Regions from separate parts of the Streptomyces sp. NPDC001606 genome, predicted to be linked through region 2. Evidence: riboswitches for the same ligand, from Rfam matches in the RefSeq annotation. Region 2 holds a riboswitch; each other region holds the start of a gene.

Region 1 (9,809 bases), on a different contig from region 2:
GCGGCGACGCCCTCGTCCTCATGCCGACCGGCGGCGGCAAGTCGCTGTGCTACCAGATCCCCGCCCTGGTCAGGCCCGGTACGGGCATAGTGATCTCCCCGCTGATCGCGCTCATGCAGGACCAGGTGGGCGCCCTGCGCGCCCTCGGTGTGCGGGCCGGCTTCATCAACTCCACCCAGGACTTCGACGAGCGTCGCACGGTCGAAGCCGAGTTCCTGGCCGGCGAGCTGGACCTGCTCTACCTGGCCCCGGAGCGACTGCGTCTGGAGGGCACGCTCGACCTGCTCTCCCGCGGCAAGATCTCCGTCTTCGCGATCGACGAGGCGCACTGCGTGTCCCAGTGGGGCCACGACTTCCGCCCGGACTATCTCACCCTGTCCCTCCTCGGCGAGCGCTGGCCGGACGTCCCGCGGATCGCCCTGACCGCCACGGCCACGCGCGCCACCCACGAGGAGATCACCCAGCGGCTGAACCTGCCGTCGGCCCGCCACTTCGTCGCCAGTTTCGACCGGCCCAACATCCAGTACCGGATCGTCCCCAAGGCCGACCCCAGGAAGCAGCTGCTCGCCTTCCTCCGCGAGGAGCACCCGGGCGACGCCGGCATCGTGTACTGCCTCTCCCGCAACTCGGTGGAGCGCACGGCGGAGTTCCTGACCGCCAACGGCATCGCGGCGGTGCCGTACCACGCGGGCCTGGACGCGGGCACCCGCGCCGCGCACCAGTCCCGGTTCCTGCGCGAGGACGGCCTGGTCGTGGTGGCGACCATCGCCTTCGGCATGGGCATCGACAAGCCGGACGTGCGCTTCGTCGCCCACCTGGACCTGCCCAAGTCGATCGAGGGCTACTACCAGGAGACCGGCCGCGCCGGCCGGGACGGCCTACCCTCCACGGCCTGGATGGCGTACGGCCTCAACGACGTCATCCAGCAGCGCAAGCTGATCCAGTCCGGCGAGGGCGACGAGGCGTTCCGCCGGCGGGCCCAGGCCCACCTCGACGCGATGCTCGCGCTCTGCGAGACCGCCCGCTGCCGCCGCGGCCAGCTGCTCGCCTACTTCGGCCAGGACGCCCCGGCCGCGGACTGCGGCAACTGCGACACCTGCCTCACCCCGCCGGAGACCTGGGACGGCACGATCGCCGCCCAGAAGGCCCTGTCGACGGTGGTACGGCTCCAGCGGGAGCGTGGGCAGAAGTTCGGCGCGATGCAGATCGTGGACATCCTGCTCGGCAAGCGCACCGGCAAGGTGATCCAGTTCGACCACGACCAGCTGTCGGTGTTCGGCATCGGCCAGGACCTCACCGAGGCGGAGTGGCGGGGCGTCATCCGGCAGCTGCTGGCGCAGGGGCTGCTCGCGGTCGAGGGGGAGTACGGCACGCTGGTGCTCACCGAGGCGAGCGGTTCGGTGCTGCGGCGGGAGCGCGAGGTGCCGCTGCGCAAGGAGCCGAAGAAGCCGGCCGTCTCCCGGTCCCGGTCGGGCTCCTCGGGCGGCGACCGCAAGCCGAGAGCCGCCGCGGCCGAGCTGCCCGACGAGCTGCTGCCCGCCTTCGAGGCGCTGCGTGCCTGGCGTGCCGAGCAGGCCCGGGAGCAGGGCGTCCCGGCGTACTTCATCTTCAACGACGCCACCCTGCGGGAGATCGTCACCCGCCGGCCCGGCTCGGTGCGGGAGCTGGGCACGGTGAACGGCGTCGGCGAGAAGAAGCTGGCGACCTACGGGGAGGGCGTCCTCGCGGTGCTGGCGACCCTCGACGGCGCGAACCCGGCCCCGAACCCGGCCGCCGGCCCAGGCCAGGAGGACCACTGGCCCGAGCCGGCCGAGGAACCGGAGCCGGAGCCGGACGACTGGATATAGCGGGCGACTGGACGGAGCTGCCGTTCGCCCGGCCGCACCGCCGCACCGCCGCCCGGCCGGTCAGGCCAGCGTCGTCAGCAGTCCGGGCGCGAAGGTGATCAGGAGGGGCAGCAGCGGCACCAGCGCGGCCACCGTCGTCGTCAGGGCCCGCTGCCGGCGCAGCAGCCGGGGCGGCGGCTCCAGCAGCCGGTCCACGCGTTCGCCGAGCAGCCGGCGGCTGGAGGCGCAGGACAGCACGCCCCGGTGCTGGTTCAGCTCGATCAGCGCGAGGGCGGTCGTCAGATGCCCGCAGCGCCGGGAGGCGGCGTCGTCGGCGGCCAGTTCCACCAGGCGGTGCGTCTGGTCGCAGAAGTGGGCGAAGAGCGGCACGCGCGGAAAGCCGGTGGCGAGCGCGGTGGACAGATGCAGCAGCCAGTCGTGGTGGGCGCGGGCGTGACCCCGCTCGTGGGTCAGGACGGCGTCCAGCTGGTGGTCGGTGAGCCGGTGCAGCGCCCCCGTGGTGACGACGAGCTGAGCCGGGTGCCCGGGCATCCACCAGGCGTCCGGGTACTCGTCCTCCAGCACCAGCATCGGACCGCGCGCCGCGGGCAGCCCGGCCGGCAGCTCGGGGGCGCGTTCGCGCAGTTGCGCCCGGGCCTGGTCGCGGCTGCGACGGGCCTCGACCAGCTCCCGGGCGAGCATCGCGGTCGTCCAGGCGGCCCCGCAGGCCAGCACGACGGTCAGCGCGGTGGCCCACACGGGGGCGGCGGAGAGGTCGTAGGCGGCGGTGACGGAGGGCGGCGCCGGCGCGAACACCCGGTCGCGGACGGTGTGGAAGACGGCCGCCGCGCCCAGCACCAGTGCCGTCAGACAGCACAGCAGGACGGTGGCGACCAGGCACTGCCACACCCACAACGCGACCACGGGTTCCCGCTCGGGCCAGCCGGCGCGGGTCAGCGCGCGCGGTGCCGGGACGGCCGCCGTCAGCGCGACGACACTCAGCAGGAGCAGGCAGACGGTCATGCCGGGGCTCCGGTTCCTGGTCGGAGAGGTGTGCGGATATCGGCGGCGGCGCGCGGGGACGCGCGCCGCTGGGTGGTGCGTGTCCCGTCAGTATGACGGGACACGCGGCACACGTCAGGTGCCCGGGACGAACCGCCGCCGCCCGTGGGCCGGCCGGTGCCTCAGCCCGCCACGATCCGCCCGGTGACGTCGCCGAGGCCCACCCGGGTGCCGTCCGGGCCCGGGGCCCACGCGGACAGGGTCACCACGTCGCCGTCCTCCAGGAACGCCCGCTTGCCGTCGGGGAGTTCGAGGGGGTCGCGGCCGTTCCAGGTCAGTTCCAGCAGGGAGCCGCGCTGGCGCTCCTCGGGCCCGCTGACCGTGCCGGAGCCGTACAGGTCGCCGGTGCGCAGCGAGGCGCCGTTGACCGTCATGTGGGCCAGCTGCTGGGCGGCGGTCCAGTACATGGTGGAGAAGGGGGGTTCGGAGACGACATGGCCGTTGATCGAGACGGACATCCGCAGGTCGTAGCCGCCGGGCTCGATGCCGGGCGCCGAGTCGTCCAGGTAGGGCAGCAGCGGGTGCGTGCGCTCCGGCGGCGCCACGCGCGCGTGTTCCAGCGCCTCCAGCGGGGTGATCCACGCCGACACGGAGGTCGCGAAGGACTTGCCGAGGAACGGGCCGAGCGGGACGTACTCCCAGGCCTGGATGTCCCGCGCGGACCAGTCGTTCAGCAGGCAGAGGCCGAAGACATGGTCCTCGAAGTCGGCCAGTGCGACCGGCCGGCCCAGCTCGGAGGGCATGCCCACGACGAACCCGACCTCGGCCTCGATGTCCAGCCGGACCGACGGTCCGAAGACGGGTGCCGGGTCACCGGGACCCTTGCGCTGCCCGGAGGGCCGTACGACGTCCGTGTCCGAGACGACGATCGTGCCGGAGCGGCCGTGGTAGCCGATCGGCAGGTGCTTCCAGTTGGGCGTGAGGGAGTCCTCGGCGTCCGGGCGGAAGATCTGGCCGACGTTCCTGGCGTGGTTCTCCGAGGCGTAGAAGTCGACGTAGTCCGCCACCTCGACGGGCAGGTGCAGGGTGACCTCGGACAGCGGGTGGAACAGCGGCTCGATCGCCTCCTGGTGGACGGGGTCCGTGATCCAGGAGGTGAGGGCGCGCCGTACGTCCGACCAGGTGGTGCGGCCGGCGGCCAGCAGCGGGTTGAGGGTGGGACGGGCGAGCAGGGAGTGGTACGGCGAGCCGAGCGCGGCGGCCGCGGCGCCCGCGTCGAGGACGTGGTCCCCGAGCCGGACACCGACCCTTCGCTCCGTGCTGCCGGAGGGCGAGAACACGCCATAGGGAAGGTTGTGCGGGCCGAAGGGGTCGCCCTCGGGGACGTCGAAGGGGGGCATGTGGTGCTGCCTCACTCTCATCCGCGCCATGCATGGCGATGCGTTCCATGTGGTTGCGCCACACGTTACGGCCGGGTGGCATGTCTTGGGCAGAGCCCCAGGCCTCCCGGCACGGCGGTGGCGTCCGCGCGCGGTACGACGCTCGGCGCACCGCTCGAAAGGTTGCTCGCACAATGTCTAAAGGGTTCGCAATGTCCGAATGACCCTTGTCGGAGCGGGCAATTCCGGCTTAGCGTCCTTTGGGACACGGACGGGGTGGGTCCGTTCCGTTGGGGGGACACGTGGGGGGACCCGTGGCCAAGACCGCCGTCGGCATGCCGTTCGAGGTCGACCGTGACGTACCGGGACTGATCGTCAAGTTCGGCGACTATCCGCTGCACCACGGCGGTGTGGGGGCCATCCGCAGCCTGGGCCGGCTGGGGGTGCCCATGTACGCCGTCACCGAGGACGCGTACACGCCGGCCGCCGCCTCGCGCTATCTGAAGAAGGCGTTCGTCTGGCCGACGACGGGCGCGGAGGACCCCGGCCACCTGGTCGAGGGCCTGCTGCGCATCGGCCGCCGGATCGGCCGCCCGGCGGTGCTGGTCCCGACGGACGAGGAGGCCGCCGTACTGATCGCCGAGCACCAGCACGAGCTGGCCGGCTCCTTCCTCTTCCCGCGCGTGGACCCCGCGCTGCCCCGCCGGCTCGCCAGCAAACAGGGACTGCACGAACTGTGCGTGGAACACGGTGTCGCGTGCCCGCAGACCGCGTTCCCGCGCTCGTACGACGACATCGCCGCCTTCGCCGACACGGCCCGTTTCCCGGTGGTGGCCAAGAACCGCGAGGCGTTCGTCCGCCGTGAACGCCCCGCGGTGAACGGCACCACGCGGATCGCCACCCGCGCGGGCCTGCTCGGCCTCGCCCGCGACTGGGGCGACGACCCCGGAGTGGTCCTCCAGGAGTATCTGCCGCGCGAGGAGGCCGAGGACTGGATCGTGCACGCCTGCTTCGACCGGGACTCCGCCCCGCTCGCGCTGTTCACCGGGGTGAAGGTCCGCTCCTGGCCGCCGCACGCGGGCATGACGGCGAACGCGTACGTCGTCGACAACCCGGAACTCTCCGACCTCGCCACCCGTTTCATCAAACAGATCGGCTTCAGCGGCATCATCGACCTCGACCTGCGCTTCGACCGGCGCGACGGACAGTACAAGCTCCTCGACTTCAACCCGCGCATGGGCGCCCAGTTCCGGCTCTTCGAGAGCGAGTCGGGGGTGGACGTCGTCCGCGCGATGCACCTGGACCTGACCGGCCGCACCGTTCCGGAGGGGGAACAGCGCACCGGCCACCGTTACATCGTGGAGAACATCGACCTGCCCGCCCTCCTCGCCTACCGCCGCAGCGGCTATACGACGCCGCACGCACCGGCGAGGGCGAGCGGGACCGAACTGGCCTGGTTCGCGGGCGACGACCCGCTGCCGTTCCTCACGATGCTCGCCCGCTTCGTGCGCCCGGGCGCGAAGCACCTCTATCAGCTGTGGCGGACCAACCGCCGCGGCGGCAGCACCTCCACGAAGTAGGCAAGGCCACCGAGGGGTGGCGCACCGCGTCCTGGGGAGGGACTTCGTGATGCGACCGGTTGCAGTCATCGGGGCGGGGCCGTTCGGCCTGTCCACCGCCGCCCATCTACGGGCGCGCGGCATCCCCGCCCGGGTCTTCGGCGACCCCATGGTCAGCTGGCGTGACCACATGCCCGAGGGCATGCTCCTGAAATCGACCCCCGCCGCCTCCAGCTTCCACTGCCCGCAGTCCGGCCACACCCTGGGCGACTACTGCGACGCGGCCGGGATCCGCCGCCTGGTGACCGACGAGGACATCATCCCGGCGGAGACGTTCATCGCCTATGGCGAGTGGTTCCAGCAGCGGCTGGTCCCCGACCTGGAGCGAGTGCGGGTCGTCTCCGTGGACCGGGACAGGAGCGGAGGCTTCGAACTGAAGCTGGACTCGGGGGAGTTGTTCACCGCGCGCGCGGTCGTCGTCGCCACCGGCCTGTCCGGGCTGGCGCATCTGCCCCCGGAACTGGCCGGTGCGGCGGCCGGCGGCCCCGCCCCGGCGGGCCCGGTCTCGCACAGCTCCCAGCACCACGACCTCGGCCGCTTCGCCGGCAAGGAGCTGATCGTGATCGGCGCCGGCCAGTCCGCGCTGGAGACGGCGGCGCTCGCCGCCGAGGCGGGCGCACGGGTGCGCGTGGTCGCGCGCGGCCGCGGCCGGGTCGCCTTCGGCGCCCCGCCCTGGGACCAGCCGAAGCTGCGCCCCGAGTCCCCGTTCGGCCGCGCCTGGTCGCTGTGGGCGCTCAGCTACCACGCGCAGCCCTACCGCCACCTGCCCGAGGCCACCCGCCACTACCTGGTCCGGCGGGTCCTCGGCCCGCTCGGCGCCTGGTGGCTGCGCGAGCGCTTCGAGAGCGCCGTGCAGGTGCGGGAGGTGCAGCGGGTGGTGAGCGCCGAGGCGCCGGACGGCACCCCCGTCCTCACCGTCCGCACCCACGGCGGCCGTACCGAGCGGCTCACCGCCGACCATGTCATCGCCGCGACCGGCTACCGCGTCGACATCGCGGCGATGGACTTCCTCGGCCATGAGCTGCGCACCCGGCTCGCGCTCAGCCGGGGCACGCCCAAGCTCGGTGCCGGCTTCGTCTCCTCCGTACCCGGCCTGTACTTCACCGGCCTGCCGGCGGCGTCCTCGTACGGCCCGGTGATGCGCTTCGTGTGCGGTACGGACTTCGCCTCCCCGCGCCTGGCGAAGCACCTGGCCGCGGCCCACGGCTGAGTTCTGGCCGACGCGGTGCGTCATCGGCGGGAAGACACACACCAGTTGGGGGTGATCAGCACACAAGTGCGCGCTGTGACAGATGAGTCGGCGGGGCGTGGTGTCCGTATTCTCTGATCATGGCACCCTCCCCCGCATATTCACTCATCGCCACCGACCTGGACGGAACCCTGCTGCGCGGTGACGACACCGTCTCCGACCGGTCGCTCGCCGCGCTCGCGCGGGCGGCGCGGGCCGGTGCCCGGCATCTGGTGGTCACGGGCCGCCCGGCCCCGCGGGTACGGTCCCTGCTGGCCGTGCTCGGCTGCACGGGGCTCGCGGTGTGCGGGCAGGGCGCGCAGGTCTACGACGCCGGGGCCGGCCGTCTGGTGTGGTCGGTACGGCTGGACCGGGAGCTGGCCGAGACGGCACTCGGCAAGATCGAGGCGGAGGTGGGACAGGTCTTCGCCGCCGTCGACCAGGACGGGGTGGACGGGCTCACGCTCATCGAGCCCGGGTACCGGATGCCGCATCCGGCCCTGCCCGCGGTCCGGGTCGGCCGGCGCGACGACCTGTGGTCCGCGCCCATCAGCAAGGTGCTGCTGCGCCACGCCACCCTGTCGGACGACGAGCTGGCGGCCACCGCGCGCGCGGTGGTGGGGTCGCTGGCGACGGTCACCATGTCGGGCCCGGGCATGGTGGAGCTACAGCCGCGCGGGGTGACCAAGGCGACCGGGCTGGCGCTGGCCGCTGAGCGGCTCGGCACCGGCGCCGACCGGGCGCTGGCGTTCGGGGACATGCCCAACGACGTCCCGATGTTCGAGTGGGCCGGGCACGGGGTCGCCATGGCCAACGCCCATCCGGAACTGAAGGCGGTGGCCGACGAGGTCACCCTGTCGAACGAGGACGACGGCATCGCCGTCGTCCTCGAAAGACTCTTCCCTACCGACTGACCGGTTCTTCAGTAGGCACCGGCCGGTCGGGGACCTCAGTACGCGCCGAAGACGTTGTCGATGGACCCGTACCGCGCGGCGGCGTAGTTGCAGGCGGCCGTGATGTTCGCGACCGGGTCGTAGGGGTCGAAGGAGGTGCCGGCCACGTGGTAGGCCTGGAAGGTCGGGTCGATGACCTGGAGCAGACCCTTGGACGGGATGCCCGCGGCGGCGTTGGAGTCCCAGAGGTTGATGGCGTTCGGGTTGCCGGAGGACTCCCGCATGACGTTGCGGTAGATGCCGTTGTAGGTGCCCGGAATGCCCTTCTGGGCCATGATCGCGAGCGACTCGCGGATCCAGCCGTCGAGGTTGTTCGGGTACCCGGCGAGCGTGGTGGAGGCCGTGGCGGTCGTGCCGGTGGCGGCGGACGCGGTGGTGGCGCCGATGAGCGGCAGGGCGAGGACGGCGACGCCGGTGCCGGCGACGGCGAGCGCGCGGACCAGGCGGTTGGTGCGGGGACGGCGGGGCTGAGCGGCAGCAGACATGGGGGCGTTCCTCTCCGGCGCCTGCGAGGTGAGCTGTCGGGTTCGGGCGGGGAGGTGCCCGGCCGTGCCCTGGAGGAGGCATGGCTTCACCCCTAGCCGGGCCGGTGCGGCGTGTGCCTTCCGGTCCGGCGGCTTACCTGGGTCCCCCGCTCCTGCCGTACGAATGGGTTCGTGGATGGGTATGCGGGCGGCGGCAGGATTCGGCGTCCGCCCGACGGCCCGGAACGTATGCGAGAGCACATGTCGGGAACAAGTACTGGATTCACACAACGCACTATTTGACCTTGGTCTGCGCCATATGGGGTACTTGATCCTTTGCGGTTGCCAATGCTCAACTCGCTTGCAGAACAAGGAGGAAGCGGGCCTGCGAGGGAGGGGTGCCCGGGACTGGCCGCGTGACCCAATTCACGGAATAGCAAGTCATTCCAAAACGGACATGAGGGATTCAAGGTATTCATTGGATGTAATGGGTGTAATGGATGTAATGGAGTTGCCCGCAGGGCGCGACAAGGCACATGGAGTTCTGTTAAGTCGATAGATGTCCGTTCTTACCATCCGATCGAAACCTTAGTGATCATGATCCGATGCCGACCGGGCTGGACCGGTGGGCGCTATCGGTGATCGAAACAGGACCGGATACGCTGACTCGAGTGATGGCAGCGACCTATCGACAAACCGTGTAATCGCCAGCAGACACCAGCAGACAGGAGACCCCTCGTGACCGTCGTCGGGCCGTTCGGGCTGAGCGTGCGGGACCAGGCTCTGGAAGCCGATGTCCAGGCCGGATTGACGGCTGTCGAGGAAGGCTTGCTCGAGGCCACCAAGAGCGAGGTCCCGTTCATCACGGAGGCCGCACAGCACCTCGTACGAGCCGGCGGGAAGCGGTTCCGGCCACTGCTCGTCATGCTCGCGGCGCAGTTCGGCGACCCCTACGCCCCGGGCGTGGTGCCGTCGGCCGTCGTCGTCGAGCTGACCCATCTGGCCACGCTGTACCACGACGACGTCATGGACGAGGCCGCCGTGCGGCGCGGCGTGGACAGCGCCAACACCCGCTGGGGCAACTCCGTCGCGGTCCTCACCGGCGACTTCCTCTTCGCCCGGGCCTCCCAGATCCTCGCCGACCTGGGCCCCGAGGCGGTCCGGGTCCAGGCCCTCGCGTTCGAACGGCTGGTCACCGGCCAGATCCTGGAGACGGCCGGTCCCTCGGACGGCCGTGACCCGGTCGAGCACTACCTGGACGTGCTCGCCGGCAAGACGGGCTCGCTGGTGGCGGTCTCCTGCCGGTTCGGCGCGATGATGTCCGGCGCCGACGAGACG
Region 2 (9,809 bases):
CCGCGGAAGGCCACCAGTCGGTCATACGATCACAGGATCCCGGCGCCCTGTGGATAACCGGATCCGCTCGGGTTCCGCGGTGGGTTACGTTCGGATCGTGAACGAAACCATCGACCCCGGTCGCGTCGTCCTGCTCACCACCAGCCACCGGGTCGCGCCCGGCCTGCTGTCCTGGCCCGCCTGGCAGGCCCTGCACGCCGCCGACGCCGTGCTCTGCGCGGACGGCGCGCACCCGCAGCTGCCCTATCTGCGGGAGGCGGGGATAGCGGTGGCCGAGGCCGCCCCCACCGCGCAGGAGCTGGTCGACGCCTGTGCGGGTGGGCGGACGGTGGTGGTCGTGGCGACCGGCGAGGGCGAGCCCGCGCTCACCGACGGCCTGGCCCGGCTGGCCGGCTCCGGCCGTGTCGCCATGCCGGAGCTGGAGCTCCTGCCCGCCTCCTACGACCTGCCGGGCGCGCGCGTGCTCGACCTCGTCCAGGTGATGGACCAGATCCGGGCCGAGTGCCCGTGGTCCTCCCGGCAGACCCACGAGGGCCTGGCCAAGCACGGCATCGAGGAGATGTACGAGCTGGTCGAGGCGATCGAGGCCGGGGACCGGGTGGAGCTGCGCGAGGAGCTGGGCGACGTCCTGCTCCAGGTGGTCTTCCACTCCCGGATCGCCGAGGAGCACCCGGACGCGCCGTTCTCCATCGACGACGTGGCCGGCGGCATCGTCGCCAAGCTGATCCACCGCCACCCGCATGTCTTCGGCGACGAGAAAGCCGAGACGCCGGAGGACGTCAAGGCGCACTGGCTGCGCACCAAGGCCGAGGAGAAGCAGCGCGACTCGGTCACCGAGGGCGTCCCGCTCGGCCAGCCCGGCCTGGCCCTCGCCGCCAAGCTCGCCTCCCGCGCCCGCACGGCCGGCCTGGACGTCCCGCTGCCCACGGGCGAGGGCGTCGGCTATGAACTCCTCGCCCTGGCCGCCCACGCCGAGGCGAACGGCACCGACCCGGAGGCGGCCCTGCGCGCGGCGGCCCGGGTCTACCGGGACGCGATACGGGCGGCGGAGGGACTGCCGGAGGAGAAGGCCTGACAGGCACGAGAAGGTGCAACAAGGGGAGAAGGCGTACTAGGGGAGAAGGCGTAACAAGGGGGAGGCGCGAGGGGAAGGGGGCGCAGCCGGATACCGTCGAGAGGTGACCGAGCTGCCCCACCCCCCGACCACCCCCGACGCGACCCCCGCCCTCTTCAGCTGGGAGTTCGCCGCCGACCCCTACCCCGCCTACGCGTGGCTGCGGGAGCACGCGCCGGTGCGGTGGACCCGGTTGCCCAGCGGGGTGGAGGCCTGGTTGGTCACCCGGTACGCCGATGCCAAGCAGGCCCTCGCCGACCAGCGGCTCAGCAAGAACCCGGCGCACCACGACGAGCCCGCGCACGCCAAGGGGAAGACCGGTATCCCCGGTGAGCGCAAGGCCGAGCTGATGACGCATCTGCTGAACATCGACCCGCCGGACCACACGCGGCTGCGCCGGCTGGTGAGCAAGGCGTTCACGCCCCGCCGGGTCGCCGAGTTCGCGCCCCGGGTGCAGGAGCTGACCGACCACCTCATCGACGGGTTCGCGGCCCGGGGCTCGGCCGACCTCATCCACGAGTTCGCCTTCCCGCTGCCCATCTACGCCATCTGCGACCTGCTCGGTGTCCCGCGCGAGGACCAGGACGACTTCCGGGACTGGGCGGGGATGATGATCCGGCACGGCGGCGGCCCCCGGGGCGGGGTCGCGCGGTCCGTCAAGAAGATGCGCGGCTACCTCGCCGAGCTGATCCACAAGAAGCGCGCGGCGCTGCCCGCGGAGCCGGTGCCCGGCGAGGACCTCATCTCCGGTCTCATCCGCGCCTCCGACCACGGCGAGCACCTCACCGAGAACGAGGCCGCGGCGATGGCGTTCATCCTGCTGTTCGCCGGGTTCGAGACGACCGTCAACCTCATCGGCAACGGCACCTACGCGCTGCTCACCCACCCCGGCCAGCGGACCCGGCTCCAGGAGTCCCTGGCCCGCGGCGAGCGGGATCTGCTGGAGACCGGTGTCGAGGAGCTGCTGCGCTTCGACGGCCCGGTGGAGCTGGCCACCTGGCGGTTCGCCACCGAGCCGCTGACCATCGGCGGCCAGGACATCGCCCCCGGCGACCCGGTGCTCGTGGTGCTCGCCGCCGCCGACCGGGACCCGGAGCGGTTCGCCGACCCGGATGTGCTGGACCTCGGCCGGCGGGACAACCAGCACCTCGGCTACGGCCACGGCATCCACTACTGCCTGGGCGCCCCGCTCGCCCGGCTGGAGGGCCAGAGCGCGCTCGCGACCCTGTTCACCCGCCTGCCCGACCTGCGGCTCGCGGCCGATCCGGCCGAGCTGCGCTGGCGCGGCGGGCTCATCATGCGGGGCCTGCGCACCCTGCCGGTGGAGTTCACGCCGGGCGCCTGAACACCGGCCGCCCCGATACCCCGCGGGGCGAGATGACACACCATCAGCTCTGTGATCTTCACGTGATCTGCGCGGCATGAACTTGTGACAAGTGATCGTTGCCGATACGTTCACCCATCAGCGTGGCGCCCCGCACCAACCGCCACGCCGCTCCTGTTGTCGCACGAAAGGCTTCCGCATGCTCTCCGGGAACGGTCGTCACCGTCGCCCCCGTCAGGCTCCGGCCCTCCTCGTCGCGGCCGGAGTGACCGGCTCCGCCATCGCGATCCCGCTCCTCGGCGCCGCGAGCGCCAACGCGGCCGACGGCACCACCTGGGACAAGGTCGCCGAGTGCGAGAGCGGCGGCTCCTGGAGCGCGAACACCGGCAACGGGTACTACGGCGGTCTCCAGATATCCCAGGACGACTGGGCCAAGTACGGCGGCACGCGCTACGCCAGCAGCCCCGACCAGGCGAGCCGCTCGCAGCAGATCGCCGTCGCCGAGAAGATCCTCGCCGACAAGGGCACCACGCCCTGGGCCACCTGCGCCCTGCTGTCCGGGCTGACCGCGAACTCCGGCTCGGTGGACGTCGACACGGGCGTCGGCGGCTCCGGCGGCACCGGCGGCACGGGCGACTCGTCCGGTTCCACGGACGGCTCCGGTTCGTCCGGCTCGTCGGATGCGGGTACGCCGTCCGACCCGACGACGGGCTCGACCGGCTCGGCGGACTCGACGGGCTCGCCGTCCGGTTCCGGTTCCGGCACGGACAGCGGCACCGGCTCCGGCGGCGCCGGCTCCTCCGGCCCCTCCACCTCGACCCAGGACCCCGCCTCGACCCCCTCCTCGGGTACGGGCAAGGATTCCGGCGCGCACCACGGCAAGGCGCACGGCTCCACCCCGAGCGGCACCCCGAAGCCGGGCACCTCCGCGCCGACCGGCAGCCAGAACCCCAAGGAAAGCGACACTTCCACCCCGGACACGCCGGAAGCGGACGATCCGGACCCGACCCAGCAGAGCGCCGGCTCCTGGAGCCTGGTGGACACCGGTTCGCTCAGCAGTGGCGGGCGTCACCGTGGGGACAGTGCGGACGAAAACGTGACAAACGGTCAGAACGACGCCGCTTCGGGCCGCCATGCCTCCCGTCGGCCGGACACCTACACCGTGCGCGCGGGGGACTCTCTCACCTCCATTGCGGACTCCCTTGGGGTCGACGGCGGATGGCATGCCCTCTACGCCGAGAACCAGAAGTCCATCGGGTCCGACCCGAACGACATCAGTGCCGGTCAGACGCTGAAAGTCGGTACCGAAACGGGCGTAAATTAGGGCCAGTTGACGCCCTGCTTGATCGCTAATGTCCGTTTTGGCGAAAGTGTGGGATGAGTCTCAGAAGCCCTGATCGTCTTTGAAATTCCGCCGATCGCGTGTCTACGGTCAGGACCGCTCGCCACCGCGAGCCCCGGCGGTCGCAACGCCGAATCCTGCCAGCGGCCACCCGGGAACAGTCGTCGCTTCGAGCGCCGCAGGCAGGAGCGGGGGAACCAAGGTAGGTGCCGTGACCGGCCGTTGAGGCCGGAACCGGCTTGGGGTGAAGCCGCGCCCCGCGCAAGCGGAGTGCGGCCGGGCAACTCAACCGGCCCGAACCCGACAGCTCACCTCGCAGGCGTCGGTGAGGGGATGATCCATGCTGTTTTCCGGCAAGGGCAAGCACCGTCGTCCGTCCAAGGCCGTCCGCGCCGTCGCACTCGCCGGTGTCGCCGGCGCCGCCGTCGCCGCCCCGCTGATGGCGGCCGGCAACGCCTCCGCCGCCACCGCCTCCCAGTGGGACGCCGTCGCCCAGTGCGAGTCCGGCGGCAACTGGGCCATCAACACCGGCAACGGCTTCTACGGCGGTCTTCAGTTCTCCGCCTCCACCTGGGCCGCGTACGGCGGCACCGCCTACGCCTCGACCGCCGACAAGGCCAGCAAGGCGCAGCAGATCTCCGTCGCCGAGAAGGTCCTCGCCGCGCAGGGCAAGGGTGCCTGGCCGGTCTGCGGCACGGGCCTGACGAGCACGCCGTACAACGGCTCCGCCCCGGCCGGCGGCTCCACGACCAAGAGCACCGGCTCCACGACCAAGAGCACCGGCACCACCAGCCGCTCCACCGACGGGCAGGCCGCCACCCGCTCCACCCAGCGCACCACCCCGTCCCCGAGCAAGACCGTGACCACGCCGACCGGCAAGAAGGTCAAGAAGGGCGACGGCGAGTACAAGGTGGTCGCGGGCGACACCCTCAGCACCATCGCCGAGAAGCACCACGTCCAGGGCGGCTGGAAGAAGCTGTTCGACCTGAACAAGGACATCGTCACGGACGCCGACCTGATCTACCCGGGCCAGCAGCTGCACCTGAAGTGACCTGCGGCCCCGCGCAGAGCCACAGCGCCCTCACCACCGGGCCCCCCACACTCGCAGCCGAGTGAAGCCCCGGTGAGGGCCGACCCCCCGTCCCCGCGGGCCCCCCGCCCCGGCGCGTTCTCCCCCGTACGCGCCGGGGCGGGGCTTTTCCATGACCGGCCCCCGGCCGCTCCGGGCCGGCCGGGCTCTTTGCCGAGCCGTCGTCCGCTGTTCTTCCGCACCCCCCTTTGTTCCGACGGTGAACAATGGGTACCGTCTGCGTGTCCTTCCCCGTCCACGGGCCGGTCGGTCGGCTGGCCGATGGCCCTGGGGCGGTTAGGCTCTAGTCGCAAGGCACAGCCGTAAGGCAGACCGCCCCGAACTTCCAGCGTCACATCCAAGAAGGAGATGCTCGTGCCGTCCATCGACGTCGTCGTAGCCCGGGAAATCCTGGACTCCCGAGGCAACCCCACGGTCGAGGTCGAGGTCGGCCTCGACGACGGCAGCACGGGTCGTGCCGCCGTCCCGTCCGGCGCCTCGACCGGCGCCTTCGAGGCCATCGAGCTCCGCGACGGCGACCCGAACCGCTACCAGGGCAAGGGTGTCGAGAAGGCCGTCCTGGCCGTCATCGAGCAGATCGGCCCCGAGCTGGTCGGCTACGACGCCACCGAGCAGCGCCTGATCGACCAGGCCATGTTCGACCTGGACGCCACCGACAACAAGGGCTCCCTCGGCGCCAACGCCATCCTCGGCGTCTCCCTCGCCGTCGCCCACGCCGCCTCCGAGGCCAGCGACCTCCCCCTCTTCCGCTACCTGGGCGGCCCGAACGCGCACCTGCTGCCGGTGCCGATGATGAACATCCTGAACGGCGGCTCGCACGCCGACTCCAACGTGGACATCCAGGAGTTCATGATCGCCCCGATCGGCGCGGAGTCCTTCTCCGAGGCCCTGCGCTGGGGTGCCGAGGTCTACCACACCCTGAAGAAGGTGCTGAAGAACAAGGGCCTGGCCACCGGCCTCGGCGACGAGGGCGGCTTCGCCCCGAACCTCGGCTCCAACCGTGAGGCCCTGGACCTCATCCTGGAGGCGATCAAGGAGGCCGGCTACACCCCCGGCGAGCAGATCGCCCTCGCCCTCGACGTGGCCGCGTCCGAGTTCTACAAGGACGGCTCCTACGTCTTCGAGGGCAAGAACCGCTCGGCCGCCGAGATGACCGAGTACTACGCCGAGCTGGTCGAGGCGTACCCGCTGGTCTCCATCGAGGACCCGCTGTTCGAGGACGACTGGGACGGCTGGAAGACCATCACCGACAAGCTCGGTGACAAGGTCCAGCTGGTCGGCGACGACCTGTTCGTCACCAACCCCGAGCGCCTCGCCCGCGGCATCGAGGAGGGCACCGCCAACGCCCTGCTGGTCAAGGTCAACCAGATCGGCTCGCTGACCGAGACCCTGGACGCCGTCGAGCTGGCCCAGCGCAACGGCTTCAAGTGCATGATGTCCCACCGCTCCGGCGAGACCGAGGACGTCACCATCGCCGACCTGGCCGTCGCCACCAACTGCGGCCAGATCAAGACCGGCGCCCCGGCCCGCTCCGAGCGCGTCGCCAAGTACAACCAGCTGCTGCGCATCGAGGAGATCCTCGACGACGCCGCGGTGTACGCCGGCCGCAGCGCCTTCCCGCGCTTCAAGGGCTGAGCCGGCAGAGAGCCGAGCCGGCAGAGGGCTGAGCCAGTAGGGGCTAAGTCCTCGCCAGTCGTACGTACGTCCCCGTACCCGGTCCCGTACCGTGTCCGGGGACGTACGCACGTGTGCGAGCAGCAGGCGACAGACAAGGGGAGGCGGTACGCCAGATGGCCGTGAAGGACCGGGACCGTTTCTCCACCGCGACCAGGCTGCGGCTGCTCGGCGAGCAGACGGCGGCCCGGGTCTACCGCTCCCAGACCAAACGGCAGGCCCGCCGCTCCCGGCTCACCGGACGGGCGGCGCTGCTCGCGCTGGTGCTGTGCTCGCTGATCGTCGCCCTCGCCTACCCGATGCGGCAGTACGTCTCCCAGCGCGCCCAGATCTCCGACCTCCAGCGGCAGCAGGAACAGGCGCGCGAGCGCGTGGAGCAGCTGCGCGACCTCAAGGCGCGCTGGCAGGACGACTCCTACGCCGAGCAGCAGATCCGGCGGCGGCTGCACTACGTGATGCCCGGCGAGACCGGGTACGTGGTGGTCGACCCCGGCGCGGCCCGGCAGTCCCGTACCGACCTGCGCGCCGCCCACCGGCCCTGGTACGCGAACGTCTGGGACGGGATCGACAAGTCCGACGCCTCCGACCAGTGACCGGTACCGTCGGCTGAGCAGCAGCCTCGGCCATCGGCCGGCCACCGACGACACGTCCTCGGCCGGCCACCGACAGAAAGTCTTTCGAAAGCAGTCATGGAAACGCCTCCGCCGCCCACTCCGCGCACCGAGCCCACCGACGCGGACGTCGAGGCCTTCAAGCAGCAGCTGGGCCGCCCGCCGCGGGGCCTTCGGGCCATCGCGCACCGCTGCCCGTGCGGTCAGCCGGACGTCGTGGAGACGGCTCCCCGGCTCCCCGACGGCACGCCCTTCCCGACGCTGTACTACCTGACGTGCCCCAAGGCGTCCTCCGCCATCGGCACGCTGGAGGCGAACGGCGTGATGAAGGAGATGTCCGAGCGTCTTCAGAGCGACCCGGAGCTGGCCGCCGCCTACCGGGCCGCGCACGAGGACTACATCCGGCGCCGGGACGAGATCGAGGTGCTCCAGGGCTTCCCGAGCGCGGGCGGCATGCCGGACCGGGTGAAGTGCCTGCACGTCCTGGTGGCCCACTCGCTGGCCGCCGGGCCGGGCGTGAACCCGCTCGGCGACGAGGCGCTCGCGATGCTGCCGGAGTGGTGGCGCAAGGGCGCGTGCGTGACGCTCGACCAGGCCGGGCCCGACCACACCGAGGGGGAGAACAAGTGACCCGTGTCGCCGCCATCGACTGCGGTACGAACTCGATCCGTCTGCTGGTCGCGGACGCCGACCCGGCCACCGGTGAACTGGTCGACCTGGACCGGCGGATGACGATCGTGCGGCTCGGCCAGGGCGTCGACCGCACCGGCCGGCTCGCGCCCGAGGCGCTGGAGCGGACGTTCGCCGCGTGCCGCGAGTATGCGGAGATCATCAAGAAGCACGGCGCCGAGCGGCTCCGCTTCGTGGCGACCTCGGCCTCCCGGGACGCCGAGAACCGCGACGACTTCGTGCGCGGTGTGCTGGACATCCTCGGGGTCGAGCCGGAGGTCATCAGCGGCGACCAGGAGGCCGAGTACTCCTTCATGGGCGCCACCAAGGACCTGAAGAGCCGGGACGACCTCGCCAGGCCGTATCTGGTCGTGGACATCGGCGGCGGCTCCACGGAGTTCGTGGTCGGCGAGGAGCACGCCCGGGCCGCGCGGTCCGTGGACATCGGCTGTGTCCGGATGACCGAGCGGCACCTGGTGCGGGACGGCAAGGTGACCGACCCGCCGACCGAGGAGCAGATCGCCGCGATAAGGGCCGACATCGAGGCCGCGCTCGACCTGGCCGAGCAGACGGTGCCGCTGCGCGAGGCCCGGACCCTGGTGGGTCTGGCCGGCTCGGTCACGTCGGTCTCCGCGATCGCCCAGGAGCTGCCGGAGTACGACTCCGAGCGCGTCCACCACTCCGTGGTCGGCTACGAGCGGGTCCGGGAGATCACCGAGTGGCTGCTGCGCTCGACGCACGCCGAGCGCGCGGCGATCCCCTCGCTGCATCCGGGGCGGGTGGACGTGATCGGGGCGGGCGCCCTGGTGCTGCTCGCGATCATGGAGCGGATCGGCGCCGAGGAGGTCATCGTCAGCGAGCACGACATCCTCGACGGGACCGCGTGGTCGGTGGCGTAGCTCTCTTTTGTTACTGACCAGTAGCCGTCGGCTGAGCAGGTCGGATAACGTTTGAGCGACTTCGGGGGGCCCTGCGGGGCCCCTCGGTGACGAGCCGCCGGGAACCTTCGTGAAGTTCTTCACAAGATATTGCCCCCCGGCGGGCCGTCGAAGGGGGCCACTAGGCCCTTCCGGGGGGTCAAGAGCCGTTTGAACATGTTCAGATGGCAGGCGCGAGAAGGCCTCGGAGAGGGTTGTTCCGAGGGTGTTCCGACACCCTCACGCACCCCCCGGGTGCCCGGAGAGGCAGCTCACGCGGCATTGACAACGGGGCGAACCGGTTCACGGTTCCCCGAGCACGCCATGATCTGCGTCACGCGGGTCGGGGAGTGTAGCACAGGCCCTGTCGGACCTTGTGAAGGGGCGCACGAGCGACCCCCTCCCGGCGGGTGGATACTCGATGCCATGAGCACCACGGAGCGTCCCAGGATCCTCGTAGTAGGCGGTGGGTACGTAGGCCTGTACGCAGCTCGGCGCATCCTCAAGAAGATGCGCTACGGCGAGGCGACCGTCACGGTCGTCGACCCCCGGTCGTACATGACCTACCAGCCCTTCCTCCCCGAAGCCGCCGCCGGCAACATCTCCCCTCGCCACGTCGTCGTCCCGCTGCGACGCGTGCTGCCGAAGGCGGAGGTCCTCACCGGCCGGGTCACCACCATCGACCAGGACCGCAAGGTCGCCACGATCGCCCCGCTGGTGGGCGAGGCGTACGAGCTGCCCTTCGACTACCTGGTCATCGCCATGGGCGCGGTCTCCCGCACCTTCCCGATCCCCGGCCTCGCCGAGCAGGGCATCGGCATGAAGGGCATCGAGGAGTCCATCGGCCTGCGCAACCACGTGCTGGAGCAGCTGGACAAGGCCGACTCCACGACCGACGAGGAGATCCGCCGCAGGGCGCTCACCTTCGTCTTCATCGGCGGTGGCTTCGCGGGCGCGGAGACCATCGGCGAGGTCGAGGACATGGCCCGCGACGCGGCCAAGTACTACAAGAACGTGTCCCGTGAGGACATGCGGTTCATCCTCGTCGACGCCGCCGACAAGATCCTT
Region 3 (9,809 bases), on a different contig from region 2:
TGATCGGCGCCGGCACCATCCGCGCCGACAATCCGCGCCTGCTGGTGAACTCCGCCGAGCGGCGCGCGGCCCGGGTCGCGGCGGGTCGGCCGGAGTACCCGCTGAAGGTGACCGTCACCGCCTCCGGCGATCTCGACCCGGGGGCGAACTTCTGGCACACCGGTGGCGACAAGGTCGTCTACACCACCGACCGGGGCGCCGAGCGGGCCGCCGGCCTCCTCGGCGGCACGGCCGAGGTCGTCGCGCTCGGCCCCGGCCTCGACTGGCGGCTGCTGCTGGAGCACCTGTACGAGGTGCGCGGTGTGCGGCGGCTGATGGTCGAGGGCGGCGGTCAGGTGCACACCCAGCTGCTCCAGCAGGGTCTCGCCGACGAACTCCAGCTGGTCCTCGCCCCGCTCTTCGTCGGTGACCCGGCGGCCCCGCGGCTGTTCGGCCCCGGCGGCTATCAGCCGGGCCGGCTGCGGCTCACCGAGACGCGCCGGATCGAGGACGTCGTCCTCATGCGGTACGAGCCCACCGCCCCCGGCACCGGTGCGGCCGCCACCGCCGCCGACCGGCACTGGCTGCGCACCGCCTGTGAGCTGGCCGCCCAGTGTCCGCCCTCGGAGACCGCGTTCAGCGTGGGCGCGGTGGTGGTCGCCGCGGACGGCACCGAGCTGGCCCGTGGCCACTCCCGGGAGGGCGGCGACGCGGTGGTCCACGCGGAGGAGGCGGCGCTGGCGAAGCTGGATCCGGCCGATCCGCGGCTGCCCGGTGCCACGGTCTACAGCAGCCTGGAGCCCTGTGCGCGGCGGGCGTCGCGGCCGGCGCCCTGTGCGGAGCTGATCCTCGGGGCGGGGGTGCGCCGGGTGGTCACCGCCTGGCGGGAGCCGGACACCTTCGTGGCGGCGGCCGACGGGGCCGGGCTGCTCGGTGCGGGGGGAGTGGAGGTCGTGGTCGTCCCCGAGCTGGAGGCGGTCGCCAAGGCGCCGAACTTTCATCTGTTGGCCGGCTGACTCCCGGCCGCTCGCCCCGCTGAAACAGGTCGGCGCCCCTGCGGGGGCGCCCTGTGGGCCGTACACGCTCCGGGAAACACTCAGGGCCGGAAACCATTGCTGATTTCCGGCCCTGAGTTTCAGTAGCGGGGACAGGATTTGAACCTGCGACCTCTGGGTTATGAGCCCAGCGAGCTACCGAGCTGCTCCACCCCGCGTCGTTGTGACTTCAGTGTACGTCATCCGTGGGGTCCCGCGCGAATCGGTTTACGGCGGGTCCGTCGGGTGGGCTCATCCGGTCGGCCCACCGGGGTCGCCCGGCCCTGCCGGGCCCGCAAATCTGGAGGTACGTCGGACATGCGGGAGAGACACGGTGCGCCCTGGTGAGGTGGAGGAGAGCCCGTACGCCAGGGCGGGCGGCCGGCTCCCCGGCGACCCGGTGCCCGAGCCGGGCCACGGCGACCGGCCCGTCCCCGTGCGCCCTTCCCCGCTCGCGCCGCGCCGTCCGAGCGCCCGCGCCCTGGCCCGGGGCCTGCCCGCCCTGCTGATCTTCTGCGGAGTCCTCTACGGTCTGCTGACGCCGAGGGACTTCACCGCCGTCCCCTTCTTCACCGCCGCCGCGCTGATCGCGGCCCCGCTCAGTTCGCTGCGCAGCACCGCGCTGACCGGCCTCGCGGCGCTCGCCGCCACCTACGCCGTGCATGCGCAGGGCGGTGCCCGTCCGGCCGTGGCCACGGTCACCGATCTGGTCACCGTGGCCAGCGTCGCCGTGCTGGCCGGCGCCATCAACCGGGTCGTCCGCCTGGGGGACCGGCGGCTGGCCTCCGCCCGGGAGATCGCCGAGGCCGCCCAGCGGGCCGTACTGCCGGAGCCCGCGGCGCGGATCGGCGGTTTCCGGATCGCCGCCCGTTACGAGGCGGCCCGGCAGGACGCGTCCATCGGCGGCGACCTGTACGCGGTGCAGGACAGCCCGTACGGCGTCCGGCTGATCGTCGGGGATGTGCGGGGCAAGGGGCTGGGTGCCGTCGCTGCGGTCGCCGTGGTGATCGGCGCGTTCCGGGAGGCGGCCGAGCAGGAGGCCACGCTGGAGGAGGTGGCGCAGCGGCTGGAGCGGGCGCTGGCCCGTGAGGGCGCCCGGCGGGACGGTATCGACGCCTTCGAGGGGTTCACCACCGCCGTACTGGCCGAACTTCCGCACGGCGAGGGGCTCGTCCGGGTCGTCAACCGCGGCCATCCGCCGCCGCTGCTGCTGTACGCCGACGGCGCGGTGCGCACACTGGCCGGGCCCGAGCCCGCGCTGCCGCTCGGCATGGGCGATCTCGGGCAGTGGCCGGACCGGGTGCTGGAGGCGGCCTTTCCGGGCGGGGCCACCCTGCTGCTCTACACCGACGGGCTGTCCGAGGCCCGGGACGCCCACGGCCGGTTCTACGACCCCGAGCGGCGGCTCGCCGGCCGTACCTTCGCCGGTCCGGGCGCGCTGCTCGGGCGGCTCGCGGACGAGGTGCGCAGGCACTCCGGGGGCGGGATGGCGGATGACATGGCGCTGCTCGCCGTACGGCACCCCTGAGGGTCTCCCCGCAGGGGGCCTCACGGTGAGTGACCGGGCGACTCCGTGCGCATAACATCTGAGTCACCATCAAAAACGCTGTGACTCCTGAACGGTGGCCGAGCTGCCGTCAACTCGCCCGGTTTGCAGGTCTTGTGACCCTTAAGTGCCGGCATAAAAGGTTAACGATCAAGCTGGACGGGCTTGGAAAGTAACCGCAAGGTCTATTAACGTTCGATAACGCAGCGCGGTCGTCCCAGCCGTCACAAGAGGCGGCTCCGTGCGCACGCGCCGAATCCCGTAAGGGAACCGGGGAACCACCACCTTGGGGTGAATCACGCGGACACCGTCGTGGACTTGCTGAGCGGACTCGGCCCACGATCGGTTTACGCGCGTAGGAGACCTTCCTGCTCCGAACCCGTCAGCTAACCCGGTAGGCGGAGGAAGGAAAGGAGCGCGCCCGCGTGGCGTCCAACCGGCCTGCCCCAGAAGCCCCGTTCATACCCGCTCAGCGCGAGACGGACACCTTCGGATACGGCTCCCCCGCCGCCGAGGACGGCCCCTGGGAGGAGTGGAACCCCACTGCGGAGTCCGTCGCTCCGGTCCGCGGCCGGCACCGCGTCGCCAAGCAGCGCGGCGGCTTCGCGCGCAGCTCCACCGTCCTCGGTGTCGGTGTGATGGCCGCCGTCGGCGCGGGCGGCATGGCCAGCGCCAACCCCGGCAAGGTGCCGGTCTCCGTCTCCATGCCGGACCTGGACTCCGTCGAGCACCTCTTCGGCGGCGACTCCGCCGACGCCCCCAAGGACGCCACCGGCACGCTCGGCAACGTCGGTGTGGCCTCGGCCGAGGCCGGGCAGAGCGGTGGCGCGGGCGAGGCCCTGCGCAACCGGATCATGGCCCAGGCCGAGCAGCAGAAGGGGCAGGCCGACAGCAAGGCCACCATCGCCGCGCTCGCCGCCTCCGAGAAGCAGACCGCCGCCGCGGCCGCCAAGGCCGAGCAGGCCGCCGCCGCCAAGGCCGCCGCCGCCAAGCAGAAGGCGGAGGCCGACGCCAAGAAGGAGGCCGAGGCCAAGCGCCTGGCCGAGCTGGCCAAGCAGTACTCGCTGCCGGTCGTGTCCTACACGATCACCGGCACCTTCGGGCAGCCCGGCTCCATGTGGTCCTCCGGCTACCACACCGGCCTGGACTTCGCCGCCCCCACCGGCACCCTCATCAAGTCGGTGCACGCCGGCAAGGTCACCGAGGCGGGCTGGGCCGGTGCCTACGGCTACCGCACGGTCATCACCCTCGACGACGGCACCCAGCTCTGGTACTGCCACCAGTCCTCGATCAACGTCTCGGTCGGCCAGCAGGTGAACACCGGCGACGTCATCGGCCGCGTCGGCGCGACCGGCAACGTCACCGGCCCGCACCTGCACCTGGAGGTCCACCCGGACGGCCAGCCCACCGCCATCGACCCCATGGCCTGGCTGCGCGACAAGGGCCTCAACCCCTGACAGGCCCGGCTTTCCGGGTGAACACGGCGCCGGCGGAGGAATGAGCTTCCTCCCGCCGGCGTTGGTATTGATCATGACTTCACTGCGCACACTCGGCTCTTCCGACCTCGAGGTCTTCCCGCTCGCCCTCGGCGGCAACGTCTTCGGCTGGACCGCCGACGAGGACACCTCCTTCGCCGTCCTCGACGCCTACACGGCCGCCGGCGGCAACTTCATCGACACCGCGGACGTCTACTCGGCCTGGGCCGAGGGCAACAAGGGCGGCGAGTCGGAGACGATCATCGGCGCGTGGCTGAAGGCCCGCGGCAACCGCGACAACGTCGTCATCGCCACCAAGGTCAGTCAGCACCCCGAGTTCCAGGGCCTGTCCGCGGCCACCATCAAGGCCGCCGCCGACGCCTCCCTGCGCCGTCTCGGCACCGACTACATCGACCTGTACTACACCCACTACGACCAGCCCGAGGTGCCGGTCGAGGAGATCATCGGCGCCCTGGACGAGCTGGTGAAGGCGGGCAAGGTCCGGCACATCGCCGCCTCCAACATCGGCGCCGAGCGCCTTCAGGCCTCCCTGGACTTCTCCGCCCGCGAGGGCCTGGCCCGCTATGTCGCCGTCCAGCCCCACTACAACCTGGTCTCCCGCGACACCTACGAGGGTGACCTCCAGGACCTCGCCGCCCGCGAGGGCCTGTCCGCGGTCCCGTACTACGCCCTCGCCTCCGGCTTCCTGACCGGCAAGTACCGCCCCGGTGCGACGGTCGACAGCGCCCGCGCCGGAGCCGCCGCGAAGCACCTGGAGTCCGAGCGCGGCCGGCGGGTCCTCGCCGCCCTCGACGAGGTCGCCGCCGCCCATGAGGCCCCGGTCGCCACGGTCGCCCTGGCCTGGCTCGCCGCCCAGCCGACGGTGGCGGCCCCCATCGCCTCGGCCCGTACGGTGTCCCAGCTGCCGGCCCTGACGGAGGTGGCGGACCTGACCCTGACGAAGGAGCAGCTCACGACGCTGACCGAGGCGTCGGCCTGATCCCGGGCGCTCCGGTGTGACCCGGCGGTGCCGATCCCGGCCCCTAGGGCCTCTCTTTCGGATCTTGCCGGCGTCGCGGGCTGAAGGCGCCGGCGCCGCAGCCGACCTGATCCGAAAGAAAGGCCCTAGATCCGGTAGGGGTTGTATGCGGGATACCCGGCGTACCCGGCGTACCCGGGGTGTGCGGGGTTCGGTGCCGCCGGGTGTGCGTACGGCGGCCAGTACGCCGGGGCCGGGGCGATGGCCCGGGCCGCGTACTCGAGCGCGGGACGCGCCGTCTCCCTGCGGCGCCACAGCTCCTCCAGCACCTCCCGCTCCCGTACGACGAAGTCGGCCCCGGCCCGGCCCCGGCGCCCCCGGCGCCGCAGTGACGCCAGCGAGGTGGCGTACGTCTCGTACTCCGCCACCGCCCGGGCGGCCGGGCGCCCGGCGTGGTGCCGGGCGTAGTCCCGGGCCATCCGCCGCGCCCGCATCGAACCGAGCGCGAACGGCTCGCCCGGGCCCAGCCACCCCGCCGACACATACGCCGGCAGCTCCTCCCGCACGACCCGCAGCTCCCGCTGCCGCGTCCAGATCGACAGCCAGGCCAGCAGGGCGAACACGGGCACCATGAAGCCGCCGTACACGCCGAAGAAGCCGTACGGCCCGAAGGTGGAGGAGCCGTTCCACAGGGCGTGCATGCTCATCGCGAGCAGCAGCCCGCCGAGCGGCACCAGGGTGCGCCGGGCCCGCTGCCGCTCCCCGGACAGCGCGGCGACGCCGAAGCCGAGCCCGGTGAGGGTGGTGAACAGGGGGTGCGCGAACGGGGACATCACGATGCGCACGAAGAAGGTCGCGGCGGTGACGGAGGCGATGCCGCGGTCGCCGGTGAGCTGGTCGGTCCCGAAGGCCGTACCGAGGTAGAGGATGTTCTCGGTGAACGCGAACCCGGTCGCGGTGGTCCCGGCTATCACCACGCCGTCCACGATCCCGGTGAAGTCGCGTCTGCGGAAGAGGAAGACCAGCAGCACGGCCGCGGCTTTCGCGGACTCCTCGACGATCGGCGCTATCACCGTCGCGCCGAGGGTGTCGGCGCCGGCCGGGTCGGCGGTGGCGGTGGCTATCCAGTGGGTCGCGAAGCTGTTGGCGACGATGGCTATCAGCGCCGCCGCGCAGGCCCCCCAGGCGAAGGCGAAGACCTGGTTCCGCCAGGGGCCGGGCTCGACCCGGTCCAGCCAGCGGAAGGCGGATATGAGCCAGGGCACGGGCAGCACGGCCAGCCCGAGCCCGACCAGGAACCCTTCCGTGCCGGTCTGCCGGCGCACCAGCGCGAGAATCACCAGCCCGGACAGCGCGAGCAGCGTGATCAGTGCTCCGTACCGCACCCACCGGTGCTGCCACCAGCGCGGATGGCGCAAGGTGCCGCCGCCGGGGCTGAGGGGGTAGGTCGGGTACGGGGGACTGGTGGCCACGGGCATCGACCCTAACGACGGCGGGACGAGGGGCCGGCGCGTTTCCGCCCCTGCTTGCTGGACTTATCCGTCCTGGCCGTGCGGTACGCGCCGGAACAGCAGATCGTTCACCACATGACCCTTGTCCAGCCCCTGCCCCTCGAAACGGGTCAGCGGCCGGAATGCGGGCCGGGGCGCGAAACCGCCGTCCGCCTGCGTGTTCTCGAAGGCCGGGTGGGCGCTGAGCACCTCGAGCATCTGCTCGGCGTACGGCTCCCAGTCGGTCGCGCAGTGCACGATCGCGCCGGGCTTCAGCCGCTCGGCGGCGAGCGTCAGGAACTCGGGCTGGATCAGCCGGCGCTTGTGGTGCCGCTTCTTGGGCCACGGGTCCGGGAAGTACACGCGCAGCCCGTCGAGGGAGTCGGGCCGGAGCATCTCGCGGAGCAGGATGATCGCGTCCCCGTTGCCCACCCGGACGTTGGACAGCCCGTTCTGGTCGGCGAGGTTCAGCAGGTTGCCCTGGCCCGGGGTGTGCACGTCGATGGCGAGGATGTTGGTGTCCGGGTCGGCGGCGGCCATCTGCGCGGTGGCCTCGCCCATCCCGAACCCGATCTCCAGCACGACCGGCCTGTCGTTGCCGAACAGCTCGGCGAGGTCGATGATCCGCTGTCCGTCGATGTCCAGCCCCCACTGGGGCCACAGCCGCTGGAGGGCGTCGGCCTGCCCGGCCGTCACCCGGCTGCGCCGCGGCTGGAAGCTGCGGATCCGCCGCTCGAAGTGCGAGCCGGCGGGGTCGGCCTTGGGCCCGTCGGGAAACCGCGGCTCGCCCTTGGCCCGGGTGTGCCGGATGGAGTCGCCGGGGGCGTGGGCGGCCGACGAGGGGGCTTCGGGGACGTTCAGGGAGTCAGACACAGTGCTTCCGATTTTACGGCGCGCGGGGAGCGCCTCCCGGCGGCCGGTCGCGTGGCCGGAGCGGTCGGGTGCGTGGACGGAGCGGCCGGGTCCGGGCGGGGAATGGTCGGGTCCGTGCAGCGCGCGGCCGGGTCGGTGCGGGGCGCGGCCGGTTCCGTGCGCGTACGGCACTACAGCGAGCCGAGCATCGACAGCGCCCGGCGTCCGACCTCTCTGCCGATCGGCAGGGAAGCGGTGGCGGCCGGGGACGGGGCGTTCAGCACATGCACGGCGCGGCTCCCCTCGCGGATGAGGAAGTCGTCCACCAGCGTGCCGTCCCGCAGCACCGCCTGGGCGCGCACTCCCGCGGGCGCCCGCACCAGGTCGTCCCGCCCGACCGCCGGCAGCAGTCTGCGCACCGCCTCCAGGAAGGCTCTCCTGGACACCGACCGGTGCAGCTCACCCGCTCCGTACCGCCAGTGCTGCCGGGCGATCACCCAGGAGCCCGGCCAGGCCACGGTCCCGGCCAGCTCGCGGGGGCGGACGACCCCCCAGCCGTACCCCTCCCGGGCCAGTGCGGGGACCGCGTTGGGGCCGATGTGCACGCCGCCGTCGATGCCCCGGGTCAGATGCACCCCGAGGAACGGGAACGCCGGGTCCGGCACCGGATAGACCAGGCCGCGCACCAGCTCGGGCCGGGCCAGCTCGTAGTACTCCCCGCGGAACGGCACGATGCGCACCCCGGGGTCGTCCCCGGTCAGCCGGGCGAGCCGGTCGCAGTGCAGCCCGGCGCAGTTCACCAGCACGCGCGCGCGGACGACGTCACCGGCGGCGGTGCGCACGGCCACGCCCCGCTCCGGCCGGCGGTCCACCTGGACGACCTCGGCGCCGTACCGGATCTCGGCGCCCGAGGCGGCCGCGAGATGGCGGGCGACCTCGACGTAGTCGCAGATGCCGGTGGTGCCGACGTGTATGGCGGCCAGGCCGCGCACCTCCGGTTCGTACTCGGAGATCTGGGCGGGGCCCAGTTCGCGGACCGGGATGCCGTTCTCCCGGCCGCGCTGCACGAGGGCGTGCAGCCGGGGCAGCTCCTCGCGCTCGGTGGCGACGATCAGCTTGCCGGTGACGGCGTGCGCGATGCCGTACTCGGCGCAGAACTTCACCATCTCGGCGGCGCCGCGCACCGCGTACCGCGCCTTGAGGGAGCCGGGGCGGTAGTAGATCCCGCTGTGGATGACCCCGCTGTTGCGCCCCGTCTGGTGCCGGGCCGGTCCCGGCTCCTTCTCCAGTACGGTCACCCGCGTGCCCGGCGCGGCACGCGTGATCGCATACGCCGTCGACAGACCGACGATCCCGCCCCCGACCACGAGCACATCACCGTCGTACGCCCCGACCCGCACCGAGCACCACCTCCACCCTCGATAGTGCACTGCGCCACTGACAACGCCTTCAAACGCCTTCGAGCAGCGGGACCGCGCGGCGGCGGGGGGCGGGTGCGGAGGCCGCCTACGCCGGTGTCATCAGCAGCGGCCGGGCCCGCTCCCGCAGCTCCACCACCCGGGGCTCGTCCCCGTACGGCTCCAGCCGGTGCAGGAGATCCTTCACGTACTCGGTGGTCCGTGCCGAGGAGATCCGCCCGGCCACCTCCACGGCCCGCACTCCCTGCTCGCAGGCCGCGTCGAGGTTGCCGGACTCCAGCTCGGCGACGGCCGACACCACCAGGCGCAGCCCGTGCGAGCGCACGAACTCCTCCGTGGGCTTGGACAGCGCCTGCTCGGTGAAGCGCCGCACCTGCCGCGGCGCCTTCAGGTCGCGGTAGCACTCGGCGGCATCGGCGGCGAACCGGTCGTAGCCGTAGAAGCCGAGCCAGGAGGGGTCGTTGTCGCCTTCCCGGGAGCGCTCCAGCCATCCCTCGGCGGCCTTGAGTGCCGCGCCCGCGGCCTGTGCGTCTCCCGCGCGCGCGTGTGCCCGTGCCTCGACCAGCCGGAAGAAGCTCATCGTGCGGGCCGTCGCCAGTCCCCGGTTGCGTTCCAGCGCGGCCTGGGCCAGGTCGACGCCCTCGTCGCCGAAGCCCCGGTAGGTCGCCTGGAGCGACATGGAGGCGAGGACGTACCCGCCGAGCGGGACGTCGGCCGCCGCGCGCGCGAGGCGCAGCGCCTGGATGTAGTAGCGCTGGGCCGCCTCCTGCTGGCCGGTGTCGAAGGCCATCCACCCGGCCAGCCGGGTGAGTTCCGCGGTGGCGCCGAACAGGGCGCGGCCGACCTCGTCGGAGTAGGCGCCGAGGAGCAGGGGTGCCGCCTCCACGCGCAGGCACTCCGGCACCATGGACGAACGCCAGTCGCCGCCTCCGTACTTGGAGTCCCAGCGCCTGGCGTCCTCGGCGGCCTCCCGCAGTTTGCGCACATCACTGTGGCCGACTTTGATCGGTGCGCCGGAGCCTTCGGCGGTGTCCGC

The links. Region 2 has a riboswitch for cyclic di-AMP ahead of ACWCV9_RS28200 (transglycosylase family protein). Riboswitches for the same ligand answer to the same signal wherever they lie in the genome.
Region 1: linked by a shared signal. The riboswitch ahead of ACWCV9_RS31985 (transglycosylase SLT domain-containing protein) and the one ahead of ACWCV9_RS28200 (transglycosylase family protein) in region 2 are both predicted to bind cyclic di-AMP.
Region 3: linked by a shared signal. The riboswitch ahead of ACWCV9_RS36710 (M23 family metallopeptidase) and the one ahead of ACWCV9_RS28200 (transglycosylase family protein) in region 2 are both predicted to bind cyclic di-AMP.

What each region holds. Positions count from the first base shown of each region.
Region 1 is NZ_JBSFHC010000023.1:11,677-21,485, reverse strand. Features, by position in the region: gene recQ (DNA helicase RecQ) at 1-1,847, shown strand, start outside; gene ACWCV9_RS32010 (M56 family metallopeptidase) at 1,908-2,849, opposite strand; gene fahA (fumarylacetoacetase) at 3,011-4,228, opposite strand; gene ACWCV9_RS32000 (carboxylate--amine ligase) at 4,543-5,787, shown strand; gene ACWCV9_RS31995 (FAD-dependent oxidoreductase) at 5,837-7,036, shown strand; gene ACWCV9_RS31990 (HAD family hydrolase) at 7,156-7,968, shown strand; gene ACWCV9_RS31985 (transglycosylase SLT domain-containing protein) at 8,004-8,492, opposite strand; cyclic di-AMP (ydaO/yuaA leader) riboswitch at 8,498-8,677, opposite strand; gene ACWCV9_RS31980 (polyprenyl synthetase family protein) at 9,210-9,809, shown strand, end outside.
Region 2 is NZ_JBSFHC010000018.1:90,183-99,991, forward strand. Features, by position in the region: gene ACWCV9_RS28185 (nucleoside triphosphate pyrophosphohydrolase) at 80-1,075, shown strand; gene ACWCV9_RS28190 (cytochrome P450 family protein) at 1,179-2,459, shown strand; gene ACWCV9_RS28195 (transglycosylase family protein) at 2,638-3,762, shown strand; cyclic di-AMP (ydaO/yuaA leader) riboswitch at 3,945-4,117, shown strand; gene ACWCV9_RS28200 (transglycosylase family protein) at 4,121-4,831, shown strand; gene eno (phosphopyruvate hydratase) at 5,225-6,505, shown strand; gene ACWCV9_RS28210 (FtsB family cell division protein) at 6,661-7,137, shown strand; gene ACWCV9_RS28215 (DUF501 domain-containing protein) at 7,234-7,785, shown strand; gene ACWCV9_RS28220 (Ppx/GppA phosphatase family protein) at 7,782-8,723, shown strand; gene ACWCV9_RS28225 (NAD(P)/FAD-dependent oxidoreductase) at 9,168-9,809, shown strand, end outside.
Region 3 is NZ_JBSFHC010000036.1:1,671-11,479, forward strand. Features, by position in the region: gene ACWCV9_RS36695 (dihydrofolate reductase family protein) at 1-995, shown strand, start outside; tRNA gene ACWCV9_RS36700 (tRNA-Met) at 1,119-1,192, opposite strand; gene ACWCV9_RS36705 (PP2C family protein-serine/threonine phosphatase) at 1,348-2,541, shown strand; cyclic di-AMP (ydaO/yuaA leader) riboswitch at 2,800-2,975, shown strand; gene ACWCV9_RS36710 (M23 family metallopeptidase) at 2,985-4,016, shown strand; gene ACWCV9_RS36715 (aldo/keto reductase) at 4,090-5,034, shown strand; gene ACWCV9_RS36720 (PrsW family intramembrane metalloprotease) at 5,160-6,485, opposite strand; gene trmB (tRNA (guanosine(46)-N7)-methyltransferase TrmB) at 6,549-7,376, opposite strand; gene lhgO (L-2-hydroxyglutarate oxidase) at 7,547-8,755, opposite strand; gene ACWCV9_RS36735 (MFS transporter) at 8,862-9,809, opposite strand, start outside.